3 regions of the Herbidospora sp. RD11066 genome follow, and region 2 is predicted to be linked to each of the others. Evidence: riboswitches for the same ligand, from Rfam matches in the RefSeq annotation. Region 2 holds a riboswitch; each other region holds the start of a gene.
The links. A riboswitch is a leader RNA that binds a small molecule or an ion and turns the genes downstream of it on or off. The one in region 2 is predicted to bind thiamine pyrophosphate.

Region 1 (6,093 bases), on a different contig from region 2:
TCTGGACCTACCCGATGCCGCTGGACCTGGCCACCCTCTCGGTCGGCAAGCACACCTGGGCGGTCAATGTCGGCGACTCCGCCGGCAACGGCGCCAAGTACACGCTGACCTTCGAGATCACCACCTCGATCGCCGACCTGCGCGCCCTCGTGCAGCGTTACGTGACCGCCGGGAAGATCTCCACGCCCAACGGCGCCCGCCTGCTGGCCCTGCTCACCGAGGCCGAGGGCGGCACCGCCGAGGCGTCCCTGACCAAGTTCGGCGCGCTGGCCGCCAAGGTCGCCCCCGCGGGCCACATGCGTGACTCCCTGGTCAAGGACGCCGCCTACCTGGTGGAAGTGCTCCAGGGCGTCGACCACCCCGCCATCGCCACCGGTGTCGCGGTGAGCGCGGGCAAGGGCATGGACCGCTACCCGTTCCGGGCTCCGGGCGAGGCCGTGCGGAACAAGCGGCCCAAGTTCAAGATCCTGCTGTTCGGCAACCGCCCTGGAGCGTTCCGCCACGAGCACATCCCGCTGACGATGGCGACGATCCAGGACCTCGGCCGGGCCAACTCCTTCGACGTCGACGTCTACGACTACCTCAGCCCCGAGGTGTCGGTGCAGGGCAACCCGTTCGAGAGCGCCGAGCGTCTGTCGCAGTACGACGCCCTGGTCGGCGTCTCCAGCGTCGGCAACGACGTGTTCGTCACCAACCGGCCCTCGACGACCACCCCCGGTGCCACCGTCGACGAGCAGGCCGCGCTCCAGACCTACATCCGCAACGGCGGCGGCTTCGTGGCCATCCACGGCGCCACCGACTCGATGCACAACTGGGACTGGTACAAGAACCTGACCGGCGGTGAGTTCGACAACCACGGCTCCAACGCCGGCGGCATCCAGAACACCTGTGGCGGCTGCCTCGTCGCCGAACTGGTCACCGAGGACGGCACCCACCCGGCCACGCGTCACTTCGAGAAGAAGACGACGATCTCGGACGAGCTCTACAACTGGCGGGGTTTCCTTCCCCGCGAGAAGGTGCACGTCCTGCAGACGCTGACCGAGTCGACCTACGTGAACGGCATCGGCAACAGCGCGGGCCGGATCGAGGGCGCCGACCACCCGATCTCGTGGTGCGCCAACTTCGACGGCGGGCGTTCCTTCACCCAGGCGCTGCTGCACAACTGGCAGCTCACCGCCAACCCGCTCTTCCAGCAGAACATCCTGGAAGGCATCAAGTGGGCCGCCGGCGCGACCTCCGGCAACTGCTCCACCCACACCGAGATGCGCGGCCTGGTCGCCGCCGGCGTGGCCGACGGTTCCGTCAGTGCCGACCTCGCCGCCACGCTGAACGGCGCGATCGACGCCTCGTACAACGCCTACCTGGTCAAGGACTACATCAAGGCGATGGACGAGGCCAAGGTCGTCCGCCGCGAGGTCAAGGCCAACCTGCCCGGTCCCGACAACACCCCCATCCGCGAGCGCGCCAAGGAACTGGCCGAGTGGATGAAGGTGCTCGCCGACGACGCGATCATCCTGCGCTTCCAGTCGGAGCCGGTGGGAGCCACCCACCAGCCCGGTGACGACGCGGTCTTCGCGGCCCCCGCCGACGGCCAGAACGTCACCTACCAGTGGCAGGTCAAGGCTCCGGGTTCGGCCGACTGGGCGGACGTCCCCGGCCAGACCTCGTTCGCGATCGACGTGGTCGCCGCGCCCGAGCTGAACGGCTCCGAATACCGGGTCCGCGCCACCGACCCGACCGGCGTGATCGTCTCGCGCTCGGCCGTTCTCCAGGTCGGCTGACCCACCCGTTCCACAGCCGGTGGCCCGAGATCCTTCGGGCCACCGGCCTCGCGATTCGATCAGGAGTGAACCGATGCGCCGCTTTCTCCTCCCGGCCGCGGCGGCGCTCGCCCTGTGCACCGCATGCGCCGGCACCCCGGCCGCGTCCGAGCCGGGGGCGGTCACCTGCGAATCAGGCCCGCGTACGCCCCTCGCGGCCCCCGGCGACACCGAGTGGCACCACCCCGACCGGGCCTTCTACGCCCCGGGCGACCAGAACATGCCCACCGGCGGCAGCCTGGAGCACCTGCTCGCCGGGGACAACGCCCTGATCGTCCAGTACTCACCTGAGCTGCCGCAGCCCTCGATCGACGAGCTCCGCGACTGGGCCGCGATGCAGACCGCCACGGTGGCCCTGCCGGGACCCGCGGAACCCGTCATCCGCGCCGAGATCGCCTCGAACGAGCTCACCTGCGACGGACTGGACCTGGCCCGGCTCACGGAACTGGCCGGCTCCCGCACCCCCGGACAGGTGACCGAACACTCGTAGATCCCCCGATCTGGTGCAGAATGCACCCCGTGATGCGGCGAACGATGGTTGTCGTCCTTGTGGCCGCCGGACTTGGCGTACCGAGTCCTGCGGTGGGGGCTGCGGATCCCTTGACGGCGGTGAAGGCGCAGTACGTGCCGGGCCACGGCGTCATGATCCGAGAGTGGGGGCATTCGTTCGCCAGCGCCCCGGCGAAGCTGGTCTTCTGGCAGGAGGGGTGGCTGGAGTTCGGCCGCAAACAGGTGGTGGCCTACGAGACGCGGGTGAAGCGCGCTCCCGTCAAGGACCGGATCAGGTCGCTCGGCGGCGGGAAGTACACCTACCGCACCAGCCCGGCGATCGTGCGTTCCCTGCCCAAGGGGAAGGTCTGGCGGGCCGGTCCCAGGGAGTACAACCCCTTCTGGAACCCCGTCTTCATCGTCGAACCGACGACGCTCAAGGCGCTGCTCAAGGCCGGGAAGCGCCGCAACGCGACCATGTACGAGGGCGTCATCGCCTACGGCGACCTCTACGCGGCCTCGCCGTCACTGCGGGCGGACACCCCGAAGCCTGACGAAGCCCAGGCGGCGGTGGACGTCAAGTGGCACATGTACACCAGTGCGAAAGGCCTGCCGAACCGGTTCTGCGCGAAAGTGGACGACGGCCAGGACGCCCCCGGCCGCGACACCTGCGTCAATTTCGACTGGTGGGGCGCGAAGAAACATCTGCCCGCCCCGTCCGTCGGCCGGGTCGTCTTCCCGGGCTCCTGACCTGTCGGGGGTGGTCGAACGGGTGCACATGATGCATCATGTGGGGACGAACCGGGCTGATCCCGGTTCGTTCACAACCTAAGAACCGCGGGAGCTCGGGCGTAACCGGGCTGAGAGGGCGACCAGCGTCGCCGACCGCATGAACCTGTCCGGGTAATGCCGGCGTAGGGAGCGTGTGTGTGATGACCGCTGTCATCGATTCCGAGGCACCCCTCACCCTCGACGAGGCTCCGCCGAAAACGCTCGGCCTGCTCGACCAGGGTGCACTGTGGGCCAACCTCGGGGTGTCACTGCTCGGGTTCTCAGGAGCGATCGCGCTGGTCAACCCCCTCGGGGACCGTCCGCTGAGTTTCGTCGCAGCGCTGACGGCCGCCGTGGTGGGCAGTCTCATCGGTACGGCCATGGTCGGCCTGGCCGCCATTCCGGGCACCCAGACGGGCGCCCCGGCGATGATGCTGCTCAGAGGGCTTTTCGGGGCGAAACTCTCCTATCTCCCGAGCGTGCTGAACATCATCCAGATGCTGGGCTGGGGGGCGTTCGAACTCTGGGTCATCGCCCAGGGCGCGCAGGCCATCGCGGGGCAGTTCGGGGTGACGGTGCCCTACGCGGTCTGGGTCGTCATCGCCGGGGTGATCACCACGGCGCTCACGATCAAGCCGCTCGGCGCCGTGCGCATCCTGCGCCGCTACGTCACCGTCGGCGTCGTGCTGGCGATGATCTATTTCGCGTACGAGCTGATCTCGCGCGGACCCTCGCTGGGAGCGGGGTCGTGGGAGGCGTTCACGCCGGCCGTCGACTACGTCATCGCGCTGAGCGTGTCGTGGGTGCCGCTTGCGGCCGACTTCTCGCGGTTCTCGAAGAGTTCGAGGGCGGCGTTCGGCGGGGTGGTCGGCGGCTACACGATCGCCCAGGTCTCCTGCCTGGCGCTGGGGATCGCGGCGCTGGCGCTCGTCGGCAACGACGTCAACCAGGTCTGGGATCCGTTCGTCACCGCGTCGCTCGGGGCGGTCTTCTTCGGGATCCTCGTGCTGCGGGAGACCGACCAGTCGTTCGTGAACGTCTACTCGGTGACGATGTCGCTGCAGAACCTGATGCCGAAGGTCGACCGGCGGATTCTCTCGGTCGTCATCGGGGTGCTGGTCACGCTGCTGGCGATCTTCGTGAGCGCGGACACCTACTCGGCGTTCCTGGGGATCATCGGGGCGGTGTTCGTGCCGATGTTCGCGGTGCTCACCGTCGACTACTTCCTGCTCGGCGGGCGCCGCAGGTGGGACACCTCGGAGCACGCGCCGTCGCGGTGGATCATGATCGTGCCGTGGGTGCTCGGGTTCGCCGCCTGGTGGATGGTCGCGGCGCCGACCAAGATCGAATGGTGGGATGCGATCTGGGATTCGGCGCGGGAGGCGCTCGGTTTCGTGCCCCAGATGAGCGCCGCACTCGGGGCGTTCCTGGTCGCCGCGCTGGTCACGCTGGCGATCGGGGGCCTGAGGCGGCGCTCGGTCAAGGCGACTATCTGATCCGGGTGAAGGCCACCGCCGCGGCCGAGGCGATCACGGTCGACAGGACGACCATGAAGAGCACCGACTTCAGCGGGTTCTCACGTTTCTTCGGGTTGGCCACGGCCGCGACCCTCGGTTCACGCCGCTCCGGTGTCGCCGACGGCGTCGGTTTGGGACGCGGTGACGGCTTCTTCACGGTCGGGACCGGCTTCGGAAGGCGTACCGGAACGACCCTGGCCGGTTGCTCCACCCTCGGCTTCGGCTCTCTCACCGGAGGAGGCGGCGGCGGGGGTGGCGGCGGCGGTGGCGGCGGAGGTGGAGGAGGCGGCGGCGGTTCCTCCACCTGAGGCGGCGGAGGTGGCGGTGGCGGCTCCACCTGCGGTTCCTCCGGCAGAGGCGGCGGACACGGCGTCTCCGACGGGGTCGGCGCCGGTGGCTCCTCGGCGGGCGGCGGTGGTGGCGGAGGCGGCGGTGGAGGCGGTGGCGGGTTGCACGGCGGCTGCTGGAGGACACCGACCCCCAACTCCACGTCGAGGATGACCCCGACCTGGACGCACACCCCCACGCCCGGCCCGACGCCGACACCGACGTCGAGGATGCCGTCGGCCGTCGCGGCCGGGGCCGAGGCCACCGAGAGCGTGGCCAGCATCAGGAAGCCGAGTGTCGCGGCGGTTATTCGGCTTGTCATCAGCTCAATCCTGAGATTCGGCCGAATTCGGCCAGTGCGCTGGTGAACGCGTCGGGCTTCACTGCCAGCCCGCCGTCGAACACATGGATGATGTCGAAGGCCATGAAGATGCCGACCCCCAGCAGTGCCGCCATGGCCAGCATCGGCAGCAGCGCCATGCCCTTCGGGCGGGCCCCGGCCAGGAACGGGAAGACCAGCACGATCAGGCCGGTCACCACGGTCAGCACCAGCAGGATGGTCGGCGGGGTGGCCCCCGCGTCGGCGGCGCGCTGGACCCGCGACGAGCTCAGCTGGGAGATCTGGTCGACCACGGCCGCCTTGGCGTCTTCCTGGTCGTCACCCTGGACGACCAGCCCGGAGACCTGGGTGCGCAGCGTGTTGAGGCGGGTGGTGCCCTCGGTGCTGAGCTGGCCTTCGGCCATCAGCGGCCACTCCTGGTCGACCACGAAGCCGATGTAGTCGCGCAGCCCGGCCTGCACCTGCGCCGCGGCGGCCGGAGGCAGCTCGTTGGCGGCCCAGTAGGCCTCCACGGCCGACTGGCTCTCCGTGTACGTGTTCTGCCTGGCCGCGTCGGCGGTCGTCCACGGAACGACGATCGCGATGGCGAAGACCAGCAGGAACAGCGCCGACAGCATCGACCCGGCGTGGCCGACCGTCGGGCCGCCGGGGTCGGAGTCCTCGCTCCCGGTGCCGAACCTTCTGAAGATGAACGCCGAAAGTGCCACCACGGCGACCGCCGACCCGACGGCGACGATGAACCCCAGCATGACCACTCCCCACTAGTGACCTGGTGATTGCTCGGCGTGAGATTACTATCACATTGAGTGATCACAGGTTTACCGTGTGG
Region 2 (6,093 bases):
GCGCGCCGCCGGGGGCGCCGACGACCCGGGGGTGATCTCGGCCGCGGCGGCCCTGGAGCTGCTCCAGGCGAGCGCGCTCGTCCACGACGACGTCATGGACTCCAGCGACCTGCGGCGCGGCATGCCCTCGGCGCACCGGCGCTTCGAGAAGCTGCACGTCGACTCCGGGTGGCACGGGTCGGCGGTCCAGTTCGGCGAGGGCGCGGCGATCCTGGTCGGCAACCTGCTCCTCATCTGGGCGGGCGAGCTGTGGCGGACCTCCGGCGTGCCCGCCGAGGGCGTCGAGGCCGCGCAGCCGGTCTTCGACCACATGCTGACCGAGCTGATGAACGGCCAGTACCTCGACCTGCTCGCCCAGGCCCACGGCGAGAACTCCTTCGAGAGCGCCCGGCGGGTGGCCCTGTTCAAGAGCGGCAAGTACTCCGTCGAACATCCGCTGCGCCTCGGCATGACCCTGGCGGCCCGGTCACGTGAAGACTGGATCGACCAGGTCTGCGCGGGCTACGGCCAGAACGTCGGCATCGCCTTCCAGCTGCGCGACGACGTCCTCGGCGTCTTCGGCGACCCCGCCGAGACCGGCAAGCCCGCCGGAGACGACCTGCGCGAGGGCAAGCGCACGATGCTCATCGCCCGCACCCTGGAGCTCGCGTCCGCCTCCCAGGCCCAGACCGTGCGCACCCTCGTCGGCGACCCGAAACTCGACTCCGAGGGCGTGGAAACGCTGCGAGGCGTCATCGTCGACACGGGCGCCCTCGCCTCGGCCGAGGACCTCATCACCACGTACGTAAAGGAGGCCCTGTCGGTCCTCGACGCGGCCCCCATCACGGCCGACGCCCGAGAAGCCCTCAAAGCCCTCGCCATCGCGGCGACGACCCGGCGCAACTAGACGAGTCCGGAAATATCCGGCCCATCGGGCCGGATACAGCGGCGACCGCGCACCCCTCGATACCGCGATACATCCGGCGCAACAGGCCGGGTCACCTCCGACCGCGGACGGCTCAATCTCGCGACATATCCCGCCCAGCAGGCCGGATCCCAGACGACGACGCCAACATGAAAGAACGCGCTGCCGCGCACACCTCGATACCGCGACACATCCCGCCCAGCGGGCCGGATCCCAGACGACGACGCCAGCGTGAAAGAAGGCGTTGCCGCGCACAACGCGATACCGCGTCCCGCAACGGCCGTCGCGGTCGCGGGAAGCCGGTTCAGGCCGTCTTGAGGCGGTTGCTCAGCTCTTGGGCCGCCGCCTTCGGGTCTTCGGCCTCGGTGATGGCGCGTACGACGACCACGCGGGTCGCGCCCTGGGCGAGGACCTCGTCGAGGTTGCCCAGGTCGATGCCGCCGATGGCGAACCAGGGCCGCGCGGCACCCAGGCCCGAGGCGTGGGCCAGCAGTGGGAGGCCCGGTGCGGGCCGGCCTGGCTTCGTGGGTGTCGGCCAGGTCGGGCCGCAGCAGTAATAGTCCACGCCCGGTTCCGACGCTGCCACGGTGGCCTCGTCGAAGGCGTGGGTCGAACGGCCGATCACGATCTCCTCGCCCAGGAGGGCGCGGGCGATCGGTACGGGTAGGTCGTCTTGACCCAGGTGAAGCACGTCGGGACCGAACCCGGCGGCCGTGGCCGCGTAGGCGATGTCCGCCCGGTCGTTGACCGACAGAAGGGCTCCGTGCCGGTCGCAGGCCGCGCGGAAGACCTCGAGGAGGGCGAGTTCCTCCCGCGCCTCCAGGCCCTTCTCACGGAGCTGGACGATGTCCACCCCGCCGGAGAGCGCGGCGTCGAGGAATTCGACCAGGTCGCCACGCTCTCGGCGGCCATCGGTGCACAGGTACAGGCGGGAGTTGGCGAGTCTGCGCCGGGAGGGATCGGTCACCCGCCCCACGATGCCATGGGGCCGTTAGAACCCGAGTGCCTGGGCCCGCCGCTTCACCTCGGTGTGGCGCCCGGCCTTGATGGCGTCGATCGGGGCGCCGGGCAGCGACTCGTCGGGAGTGAAAAGCCATCTGATGGACTCGAGTTCGCTGAAGCCCGCGTCGGCGAGCACGGTCAGCGTTCCCGGGAGACCCTTGATGACGTCGCCTCCGGCGATGAACACCGCCGGGATCTGCGGCTCCCCGCCGCCCCTGCGGGCGCCGACGAGCTTCTTGTCTTTGATGAGCTGCTTCGCCCTGCCGATGCTGAGCTGGAGCTTCTTCGCTACGTCCGAGAGAGGGAGCCACTCCCCCACGAGCTGGTCGGTGTCTCGGTCGATCTGCGCAACTGTAAGCGTCACGAATCCACCATTACCACACGGCCGCCTCCACGAAACACCCAGTTTACGCCACGGTGCAGTCTCGAAGGGTAACGCTTGGGTCGGCGAGGCGGGTGGCGTCGAGCCTTTGCCGTCCTTCGACGAGACGTCTGCCTTGCACCAGATCGCGTGGTCTGTCGACCGTGAGGATGGCGACCAGGCGGTGGTCGGCGGTCAGCCAGCAGGCCGCCCACTTGGCGTCGGTCTCGGGGTCGCCGCGCAGGACCAGGTTGGCGCCGTGGTGGTGACCGGCGTACTGGACCATGCGGCCGAACTGCTCGGACCAGAAATAGGGCACCGGGTCGTAGATCGCGTTCTCGCCCATCAAGGTCGCCGCGGCGGTGTCGGGCGCGCCTAGGGCGGTGTCCCAGTGTTCGACGCGCATGCGGCGGCCGAAGCGGCGGCTGTACCAGTTGGCGCAGTCGCCCACGGCGACCACGTTGGGCGAGAAGCTGCGCAGGTGCTCATCGACCAGCACGCCGTTGTCGAGTTCGACGTCGGAGCCGTCGAGCCAGGCGACGTTGGGGCGTACCCCGACCCCGGTGACGACCACGTCGGCCGGGATCCTGTCGCCGTTCATCAGGGTGAGGCCGTCGGGGTCGACGGTGCCCACGGTGGCGTCGAGCAGCAGGTCGATGCCCGCCTCGGCGTACCAGGGGATCATGTACCTGCCGATGGGCAGGGCGGTGGAGACGGGGGCGTCGCCCGCCTCGACGACGGTCACGCGGCAGCCCGCCCGCGCGGCGGCGGTGGCGACCTCGGCGCCGATCCAGCCCGCGCCGATGACGGCGACGCGGGCGCCCTCGACCAGGCTGGCCCGCAGCGCGAGGGCGTCGTCAATGGTGCGCAGGACATGCTGGTGGCCCTCTCCGCGCAGGCGGATCGGGGTGGCGCCGGTGGCGACGACCAGGCCGTCGAAGGAGAGCTCGCCGTCGGTCGTGGACAGGACGCCGTCGCGCAGGCCCTTGGCCGCGGTGCCGAGCATGAGGCGGACGTTCAGCGCCTCGAGATCGGAGTCGACGACCGTGGAGTCGGCGTCGCCGAGGAGGACCGCCTTCGACAGGGGCGGGCGGTCATAGGGACGATGAGGCTCCTCGCCGACCAAAGTGATGCGCCCTGGGTATCCGTGGGCCCTTAACGCCTCGACACTCCGGACGCCGGCCAGGCCGGCCCCCACCACCACGACGTGATCCACGAGTAGACCCTAGATTGCCGACGGGCCCACCCGCCAATGGAGATTCGGTAACGAATTGAGTAAGTAGCTCGCACATCAGAGCGATTCCGTGTTGTGCGCATCAGATCAATTCGCATTACTCTGGGACAAAGACGCGCGGGAGTCCGGCTGACCGGGCTGAGAGGGGAACTCCACAGGTTCCCGACCGCTATCGAACCTGATCCGGATCATGCCGGCGAAGGGAGCGCGATGAACGCTTCAGATGTATTCGTGATCGGCGGCGGTATCGCCGGTCTGTCGATCGCGTGGCGGGCCGCCTCGCGGGGCCTGACCGTCACGCTGGCCGACCCCGACCCGGGTTCGCGGGCGACGCGCGCCTCGGCGGGCATGCTGGCGCCGGTCAGCGAGGTCACCTACACCGAGGAACCATTGCTGCGCCTCGGCCTCGCCTCGCTGGAGCGGTGGCCCGAGTTCGCGGGCGAGCTCGAACAGGCCAGCGGGGTCCCGGTCGATCTCCGTTCCGACGGCACGGTCGAGGTCGCCTACGACGCCGACGACCTGGCCCAGCTCGACGAACTGGCCGCCTTCGAGGAGAAGCTCGGGCTGCGGGTGGAGCGGCTGACCGGGCGCCAGTGCCGCCAGGCCGAGCCGATGCTCTCGCCCAACGTCCGGGGCGGGCTGCTGGCCCGCGACGACCTGTGGGTCAACCCCCGCAGGGTCACCCAGGCCCTCCAGAAGGCCTTCCAGAACGCGGGCGGGAAGATCGTCAAAGAGCACGTCACCTCTCTCGACGGGATACCGGGCCAGATCGTGGTCGCCGCCGGTGCCTGGACGCCGAGCCTGCTCCCCGGGCTGCCGGTCCGGCCGGTGAAGGGGCAGATCCTGCGGCTGCGCGGCCCGCGCGGCCTCCTCCAGAAGTGTGTACGCGGCAAGGTGCGCGGCTCCGACGTCTACCTGGTCCCCCGCGACGACGGCGAGATCGTGGTCGGCGCGACGATGGAGGAGCTCGGGTTCGACACCCGGGTGACCGCGGGCGGCGTCTACGAACTGCTGCGCGACGCGCGCGAACTCGTCCCGGGGATCACCGAGCTCGACCTGGCCGAGACCTTCGCGGGGCTGCGGCCCGGCACCCCCGACAACCTCCCCTACGTCGGCAGGCACGGCGGCGTGTGGGTGGCGGCCGGTCACCACCGCGCGGGCGTGCTGCTCGCGCCGCTGACGGCCGACGCCGTCGTCGCCGGTCTCCACGGCGACCCCAACCCGATGCCCGAGTGCGACCCGGCGAGGATCTGAATGCGCATCACGATCAACGGCGACCCCTGCGACCTCGACGACGGGGCGACGGTGACGAAGGCCGTGCACACACTGACCTCGCAGGCCGCGGGGATCGCGGTGGCGGTCAACGACGAGGTGGTCAGCCGGGGCGCGTGGGACGCGACCCCGCTGGCCGAGGGCGACCGGGTCGAGGTTCTGACCGCGGTCCAGGGAGGCTGAGGCACCGATGGACGATCCCCTGCTGATCGGCGGCGAGGAGTTCGGCTCGCGGCTCATCATGGGCACCGGCGGCGCTCCGTCGCTGGAAGTGCTCGACCGGGCGCTGGCGGCCTCGGGCACCGAACTGACCACGGTCGCGATGCGCCGGCTCGACCCGGCGAGCCGCGGTTCGGTGCTGGACGTGCTGCGCGAACGCGCCATCAAAGTGCTGCCGAACACCGCCGGCTGTTTCACCGCGGGTGAGGCGGTGCTGACCGCGCGACTCGCCCGGGAGGCGCTCAATACCGATTGGGTCAAGCTCGAAGTCATCGCCGACGAGAGAACCCTGCTGCCCGATCCGATCGAGACGTTCGACGCGGCCGAACGCCTGGTCGCCGACGGTTTCGTCGTGCTTCCGTACATCGGGGACGACCCGATCCTGGCCCGGCGGCTGGAACAGGTGGGATGCGCGGCGGTCATGCCCCTGGGCTCCCCGATCGGATCCGGACTGGGCATCCGAAACCCCCACAACATCGAGCTCATCGTGGAATCCGCTCAGGTGCCGGTGATCCTGGACGCCGGGATCGGCACCGCGAGCGACGCCGCGCTGGCCATGGAACTGGGCTGCTCGGCGGTGCTGCTGGCCACCGCGGTGACCAGGGCGCGGAAGCCCGATCTGATGGCGGCGGCGATGCGCGGCGCGGTCGAGGCGGGGCGCCGGGCGTTTCTGGCGGGCCGAATTCCCCGGCGGCGATATGCTGAGGCGTCCTCGCCGGGGCGACCGTTCCAAGACGGGTAAACCTTCCTGTTTCGGTCTCGGTTTGGGATTCCTGCACTCAGCACGTGGCAAATCACCCGTAAACTCGAGGCCGTGGACACGACGCTTTCCGATCCGCTCGTCGGGCATGTGCTCGACGGTCGCTACCGCGTCGAGTCCCGGATCGCCCGGGGCGGCATGGCGTCCGTCTATTTGGCTCTGGACGTCCGGCTCGACCGCATGGTCGCGATCAAGGTGATGCACCGGTCGCTGGCAGAGGACCCCGAGTTCGTGCGGCGGTTCATCGGCGAGGCCAAGTCCGTCGCCTCGCTCTCCCACCCCAACATCGTGCACGTCTTCGACCAGGGCACCGACGGCGACCACGTCTACCTCTCGATGGA
Region 3 (6,093 bases), on a different contig from region 2:
GCTCGGCTGCGATCGCGTCGGCATCCGCCGCCGGCTGGCCGGGCAAAGGCTCAACAACGAGCATGTCAGAGCCCAGCGCAGGCTCCAGTGCCCAGCGGACGGCGGCGAGCGCATAATCCGGGCGGTGCTCCGCATAAGCGGGTGCCGCCGTGCCGAAGGACGAGCCGAGGTCCACGCGGGTTCTCCTAAGACGCGTCAGGGGCCGGGAGCCGGGCGGTGGCGTCGGCGTATTTCAGTAGAAGCCGGGCGAACTCCAGCCGTTCCGCCCGAGGCCAGTCGCGGGTGATGTGTTCGAAGGCCTGGCGCTGCTGGTGGCGGAACAGGGCCAGCAGCGCCACCCCCTCGCCCGTCAGCTGAAGGACGGTGCGACGCCCGTCGAGCTGGGACGCGGCCCGCACCAGGTAGCCGTTGCTGATGCAGTCGGTCGCCATGCGGCTGGCGACCGACGCGTCGACCATCAGGTGGTCGGCCAGGGCGCCGATCGTGATCTCGCGGCCCGCCTCGGCCGCTTCGTCGACGATGTTGAGGACCAGGTTGCGCGTCAGGTCCTTGCGGCCCACGGGGCCGTCGACGGGGGCCTGCATGGTGCGGCGGCGGAGCCGGGCGAAGGCCATGCCCACGGCGTCGAGGAGCGGCTCCTCCTGCGGTGTTGCGCTCACATCGCCTTTCTACCACAAGGTGCATATATGTGCTATTAAGCATGTAATTGCATCATGCATACTTGAGGAGGCACCATGACCACGGCCATCGTCAACGCCCGTGTGTTCGACGGCGAGCGCGTCCGTGAGGAGACGACCGTCCTGCTGGACGGCGCGCTGATCGCCGCCGTCGGCACCCCGCCGCCCGACGGGGCGGAGATCGTCGATGCCCAGGGCGGCACGCTGCTACCCGGGCTGATCGACGCCCACGTCCACACCTCCGAACCCGCGCTTGCGCTGGCGCTGCGGTTCGGGGTCACCACCGAGCTGGAGATGCAGGGGCTGCACACCAAGAAAGGCCGTGCGCACCTGCCCGACACGGTCGCCGACGTGCGCTCGTCGGGGTTCGGGATCACGCCGCCGGGTGGGCATCCGAGCGAGCTGTTCCCGCCCGGTTTCGAGCCCGCGGCCGGGCCCGACCTGCCGCTGATGCCGTTCGCCAGTACCCCGGAGGAGGCGGTCGCGTTCGTGCCGCGGCTGGTCGCGGACGGGTCCGACTACATCAAGTTCATGGTGGACGACGGCTCGGTCGAAGGCCATCCCGGTCTGCCCATGCTCGACCAGGCCACGCTCAACGCCGGGGTCGCCGAGGTCCACCGGCACGGGCTGCTCGCCATCGCGCACACCCTCACGGTCGAGGCGACGCGGATGGCCGCCGAGGCCGGTATCGACGGGTTCGCCCACCTGTTCATGGATCAGCCGCACACCGCCGAGATCATCGATGTCATCGCCGCCTCGGGGGCGTTCGTGGTGCCGTGTGTGGTGCTGAACGCGTCCATGATGGGGATCACCGGTGGTGATCTGGCCGACGATCCGCGCGTGGGATCGCGGCTCGACGCCGCCTGGACCGCCACCCTGCGCAGCAGCTACGACCGCTATCCGCAGGGCCGTCTCGACGACGTGCTCGCCTCGGTGAAGGCGCTGCGTGACGCGGGGGTCGACCTGCTCGCGGGCACCGACGCCGCGCCCGCGCCGCTGCCGTTCCTGGGCGGCGTCGTGCACGGTGCCAGCCTCCACCGTGAGCTGCGCTACCTGGTCGAGGCGGGGCTCACGCCGATCGAGGCGCTGCGCGCGGCGACCTCCGTCCCGGCACGGCGGTTCGGGCTCACCGACCGGGGGCGCATCGCCGCAGGTCTGCGGGCCGATCTCCTTCTGGTGGACGGAGACCCGACCGTCACCATCGGCGACACCCTCAACCTGCGGCGGGTCTGGCGCGCCTGAACCTCACGACGTGTCCAGGCGCGGGAAGGCGACCTCGCGCAGGATCAGCCGCAGCGCCGCCGCGATCGGGATGGCGAACAGCGCGCCGAGGATGCCCAGCAGGGCCGCGCCCAGTGTCACCGCGACGAGCGTGACCACGCCGGGCACCTCGACGGCCGCGCCCATGATGCGCGGGACCAGCACGTAGTCCTCGAAGAGCCGGTAGACCACGAAGAAGACGGCGGTGGCCAGCGCGACGGGGAAGGAGACCGAAAGCGCCACCAGGAAGACGACCAGTCCGCCGAGGGTCGACCCCACGACCGGGATCAGGTCCATGAACGCGACGAACAGCGACAGCAACAGCGCGTACGGGACATTGAAGATCACCAGCCAGATGAAGGTCAGCACCCCGGCGACCGTCGACGTCACGAGGTTGCCGAGCACGAACCTACCTACTTTGCTGAGGATGTCCTCGCCGATGAGGATCGCGCGCGGGCGCCGCGAGTTGGGTACGCACCGGTAGGCGGTGGCCTTGATCCGGGGCAGGTCGGCCAGGAAGTAGATCGTCAGCACCAGCACGATCACCGTCGAGAAGGCCGCGCCCGCCACCACCTCGCCCGCGCCCAGCAGCCCGCCGACCAGCGAGATCTCGCTCTTACCGGTACCGAGCTCCTGGATCACGCGGGCCAGGTCGAACCGGGTGTTGAGCCGCCCCACGAGCGTGTTCTGGTTCGTCGCCTGCTGGAGATACATGGGCACGTCGTGGACGAACTGGCTCACCTGCGCCACGACGACCGGGATGGCCAGTGCGAGGAAGCCCCCGACCAGCGCCAGCGTCGCCACCACGATGATCAGCACGCTGGCCCAGCGCGGCACCCCCCGCCGCACCAGCCAGTTCGTGGCCGGATCGAGCCCGATCGCCAGGAACAGCCCCAGCCCGATGAGGATCAGCACGTCCTTCGCCGCCCCCAGCAGCAGGATCACCCCGTAGGTGACCGCCACGCCCGCCGCGGCCATCATCCCCACGTGGAACGGCGACCGCCGGTTGAACGGCCGCCCCTGCTCGCCGAACGGCCGCCGTTCGGTCGCCGCCGCGTTCGCCTTCTCCGCCGCCCGCTCGACGGGCCCCTCGGGAGGGTCGTGAGATGTCATGCCGCATCGCCCCCACCTGCCCATTCCCGCTGGCCGGAGGCGGCACCGGGCTTTGCCGGAAAATGGCGGGGTGGTCTAGGCTCGATCACGACATCGCGGGAGCCCGCGCAACGGGCTGAGAGTGTGGCTGAGGCGGCCACAGACCGCTCGAACCTGACCGGGTCATGCCGGCGTAGGGAGAAGGTCCGTAGTGACGTACAGCCAAGATTTATGGGACACCCGCGTCTACCAGGCGATTCTCGACCACCCCTTCATCACCGGGCTCGTCGACGGAACGCTGCCCCGTGAGGCGTTCCGCCACTTCGTCGAGCAGGACTCCCACTACCTGCGCGACTACGCCCGCGCCCTGGCCGTGTGCGCGGCCAAGGCGCCCGACGACGAGACCACCAGCGCCTTCGCGGGCGATGCCGCCGGGGCCATCGCGGCCGAGCGCGAGATGCACGCCGCCTTCATGGCCGACCTCGGCGGCTCGGCCGAACAGGCGGCCGCCGCGCCGGTCGGGCCGACCACCCGGGCCTACACCAGCTATGTCCTGGCCACGGTCTACGGGGGTTCGTTCCTGGACGGACTGGCGGCGGTGCTGCCCTGCTACTGGATCTACGCCCGGGTGGGGGAGGACCTGCTGAAGCGGTCATCTCCTGATCCGCTCTACCGGCGGTGGATCGAGGCGTACGGGAACGAGGCATTTCAGGACACGGTCCGCAGAGTGGTGACCCTCACCGACCGGGTCGGCGAGGAGGCCACCAAGGCGCAGCGCGCGCGGGCCGCGGAACACTTCGCCACCACGGCCCGCTATGAGTGGATGTTCTGGGACGCGGCGTGGCGCCGCGAGTCCTGGCCGCTGTGACGAAGCACCACAGCGCGATGACCGGATCGCAGATGGCGCAGCCGAAGGACGAATGCTCGAAGAAGGGGAGGATCGGGCTCCCTTTCAGGTGGTGGACGACGTCCCAGGCGGTGTGGATCAGCCAGCCGACACCGATCCAGGTCCAGCTGTTGAGCCCTTTGTACGCGACGAAGGTCATCACCACGGGTAGCAAAAGTTCCCAGTAGCCGAGCCCGCCGCCGCTCAGATAGGCCGCGCCCGCGCCGCCGACCAGCACGGCGTTGACGTGACGGCGGCGCGGTTCGGGGAACAGTGACATGACCGCGACGAAGACCAGCCCGATGAGAATCGGCATGACGATGTCCATGCGCGGCAGGCTAGATCGGCCGCGCGTGGGCGCCCCACGGGGTGAATCGACAATCTCCGCCGGGTTCTCGCCACCTCTACGGTGGTCGGCATGCACACGGTGGCGGTCCTGGCTCAGGACCATGTGGTGGCGGCCGACCTCGCGACGCCGATCGAGGTGTTCGGGCGGGCGCGGCTGGGCGACGGGAGCAATCCGTACAAAGTGCTGGTCTGCGCCCCGGCACCGCAGGTGGCCGGGACCGCCTTCACCCTCATCGCGCCGCACGGCCTCGCGGCGCTGCGGGAGGCGGACACCATCGTGGTCCCGGGCTGTTCCGAGGAGGCCTCGCCGCCGGCCGAGGAGGTCCTCGACGCGCTGCGCGCGGCGGCCGCGAGCGGCACCCGGATCGCCTCCATCTGCGTCGGCGCCTTCACCCTCGCCGCCGCCGGGCTGCTCGACGGCCTCAGCGCCACCACCCACTGGGCCGCCGCCGACCGGCTCGCGCGGCGGTTTCCGCTCGTGGACGTCAAACCCGATGTCCTGTACGTCGACAACGGCGCCGTCCTGACCTCGGCCGGAGCGGCTGCCGGGCTGGACCTGTGCCTGCATCTGGTGCGGCGCGACTTCGGTTCGGAGGTCGCCGCCGACTCGGCCCGGGTGTCGGTGGTGCCGCTGGAACGCGAGGGCGGGCAGGCGCAGTTCGTCCCGCACACCCGGCCCGCCGTTCCGCGGGGATCGCTGCTCGACCCGGTGCTGTCGTGGATCGAGGACAACCTCGACCACGAGGTCACACTGGCCGACATGGCCCGGCGCGGCGGGATGAGCGGGCGCACCTTCAGCCGCCGCTTCCGCGAGCAGACCGGCACCACACCGGTGCAGTGGCTGCTGCGGGCCCGGGTGCGGCGCGCCCAGTTCCTCCTGGAAACGACCGACGAGGGGGTCGAACGCGTAGCCGCACGGTCCGGATTCGGCTCGGCGACCGCGTTCCGTGAGAGGTTCAAACGCGTCGTCGGCGTCACACCGCAGTCGTATCGTTCGTCGTTCCGGAGCCGGAAAATGTCAGTGCCGTTCGAGAGGATGGGATCATGAACGAAACGCCCCCGATGACGCTGATCTCGGATGAGACCGCTTACGCCGAGGCCGTCCAGCTGGCCGTCGACGCCGCTGCCGCCTACTACGCCGACGGCACCTCCACCCTCGACGACGATGCTTACGACCGGCTGGTGCGCGGGATCGAGGCCTTCGAATCGGCCCATCCCGAGCAGGTGCTGCCGAACTCCCCGACGGGGAAGGTCGCGGGCGGCGCGGTCGTGGGCGACGTGCCGCACACGGTGCCGATGCTCAGCCTCGACAACGTCTTCGGCCCCGACGAACTGGTGTCGTGGGCGGGTTCGCTGGAGCGGCGGCTGGGGCGTCCGGTCGAGGCGTGGAGCGTGGAGGCCAAGCTCGACGGGCTGGCGGTGTCGGCGCGTTACCGGCGGGGGCGGCTGGTCCAGCTGATCACGCGCGGTGACGGCGTCGCCGGGGAAGACGTTTCCCACAACATCGGCACCATCGTCGGACTGCCCGGCCGGCTGGCCGAACCGGTCACCGTGGAGCTGCGCGGCGAGGTCATGATGACCGCCGCCCAGTTCGCCGACGCGTGCGCCAAGCGGCAGGCCCACGACGGCACCACTTTCGCCAACCCCCGAAGCGCGGCGGCGGGCACCCTCCGCACCAAGGAGCGCCCCTACGTCTGCGAGCTGACCTTCTTCGGGTACGGCGCCCTGCCCTTCGAGGGTGCCGAGACGCGCCTCAGCGAGCTGCCGCACAGCGAGATCATGGAGTGGGTGGCGGGCCAGGGCGTCCAGACGACGGCCGTCACGCCGGTC

Region 1: another riboswitch for thiamine pyrophosphate. It lies ahead of ACYQ78_RS14015 (purine-cytosine permease family protein); the one in region 2 lies ahead of thiO (glycine oxidase ThiO).
Region 3: another riboswitch for thiamine pyrophosphate. It lies ahead of tenA (thiaminase II); the one in region 2 lies ahead of thiO (glycine oxidase ThiO).

Annotation. Positions count from the first base shown of each region.
Region 1 covers NZ_BAAGDO010000003.1:543,435-549,527, reverse strand. The annotation lists gene ACYQ78_RS14030 (ThuA domain-containing protein) at 1-1,781, shown strand, start outside; gene ACYQ78_RS14025 (hypothetical protein) at 1,855-2,310, shown strand; gene ACYQ78_RS14020 (hypothetical protein) at 2,430-3,059, shown strand; TPP riboswitch at 3,137-3,248, shown strand; gene ACYQ78_RS14015 (purine-cytosine permease family protein) at 3,242-4,576, shown strand; gene ACYQ78_RS14010 (hypothetical protein) at 4,569-5,246, opposite strand; gene ACYQ78_RS14005 (bestrophin-like domain) at 5,246-6,013, opposite strand.
Region 2 covers NZ_BAAGDO010000001.1:558,823-564,915, reverse strand. The annotation lists gene ACYQ78_RS02580 (polyprenyl synthetase family protein) at 1-886, shown strand, start outside; gene thiE (thiamine phosphate synthase) at 1,209-1,871, opposite strand; gene ACYQ78_RS02570 (Rv2175c family DNA-binding protein) at 1,896-2,270, opposite strand; gene ACYQ78_RS02565 (NAD(P)/FAD-dependent oxidoreductase) at 2,314-3,483, opposite strand; TPP riboswitch at 3,609-3,723, shown strand; gene thiO (glycine oxidase ThiO) at 3,712-4,755, shown strand; gene thiS (sulfur carrier protein ThiS) at 4,756-4,956, shown strand; gene ACYQ78_RS02550 (thiazole synthase) at 4,964-5,734, shown strand; gene pknB (Stk1 family PASTA domain-containing Ser/Thr kinase) at 5,807-6,093, shown strand, end outside.
Region 3 covers NZ_BAAGDO010000002.1:1,171,142-1,177,234, reverse strand. The annotation lists gene ACYQ78_RS10990 (class I SAM-dependent methyltransferase) at 1-175, opposite strand, end outside; gene ACYQ78_RS10985 (MarR family winged helix-turn-helix transcriptional regulator) at 186-659, opposite strand; gene ACYQ78_RS10980 (amidohydrolase family protein) at 735-1,919, shown strand; gene ACYQ78_RS10975 (AI-2E family transporter) at 1,923-3,050, opposite strand; TPP riboswitch at 3,136-3,246, shown strand; gene tenA (thiaminase II) at 3,241-3,897, shown strand; partial or broken gene ACYQ78_RS10965 (DUF6010 family protein) at 3,950-4,195, opposite strand; gene ACYQ78_RS10960 (GlxA family transcriptional regulator) at 4,334-5,311, shown strand; gene ligA (NAD-dependent DNA ligase LigA) at 5,308-6,093, shown strand, end outside.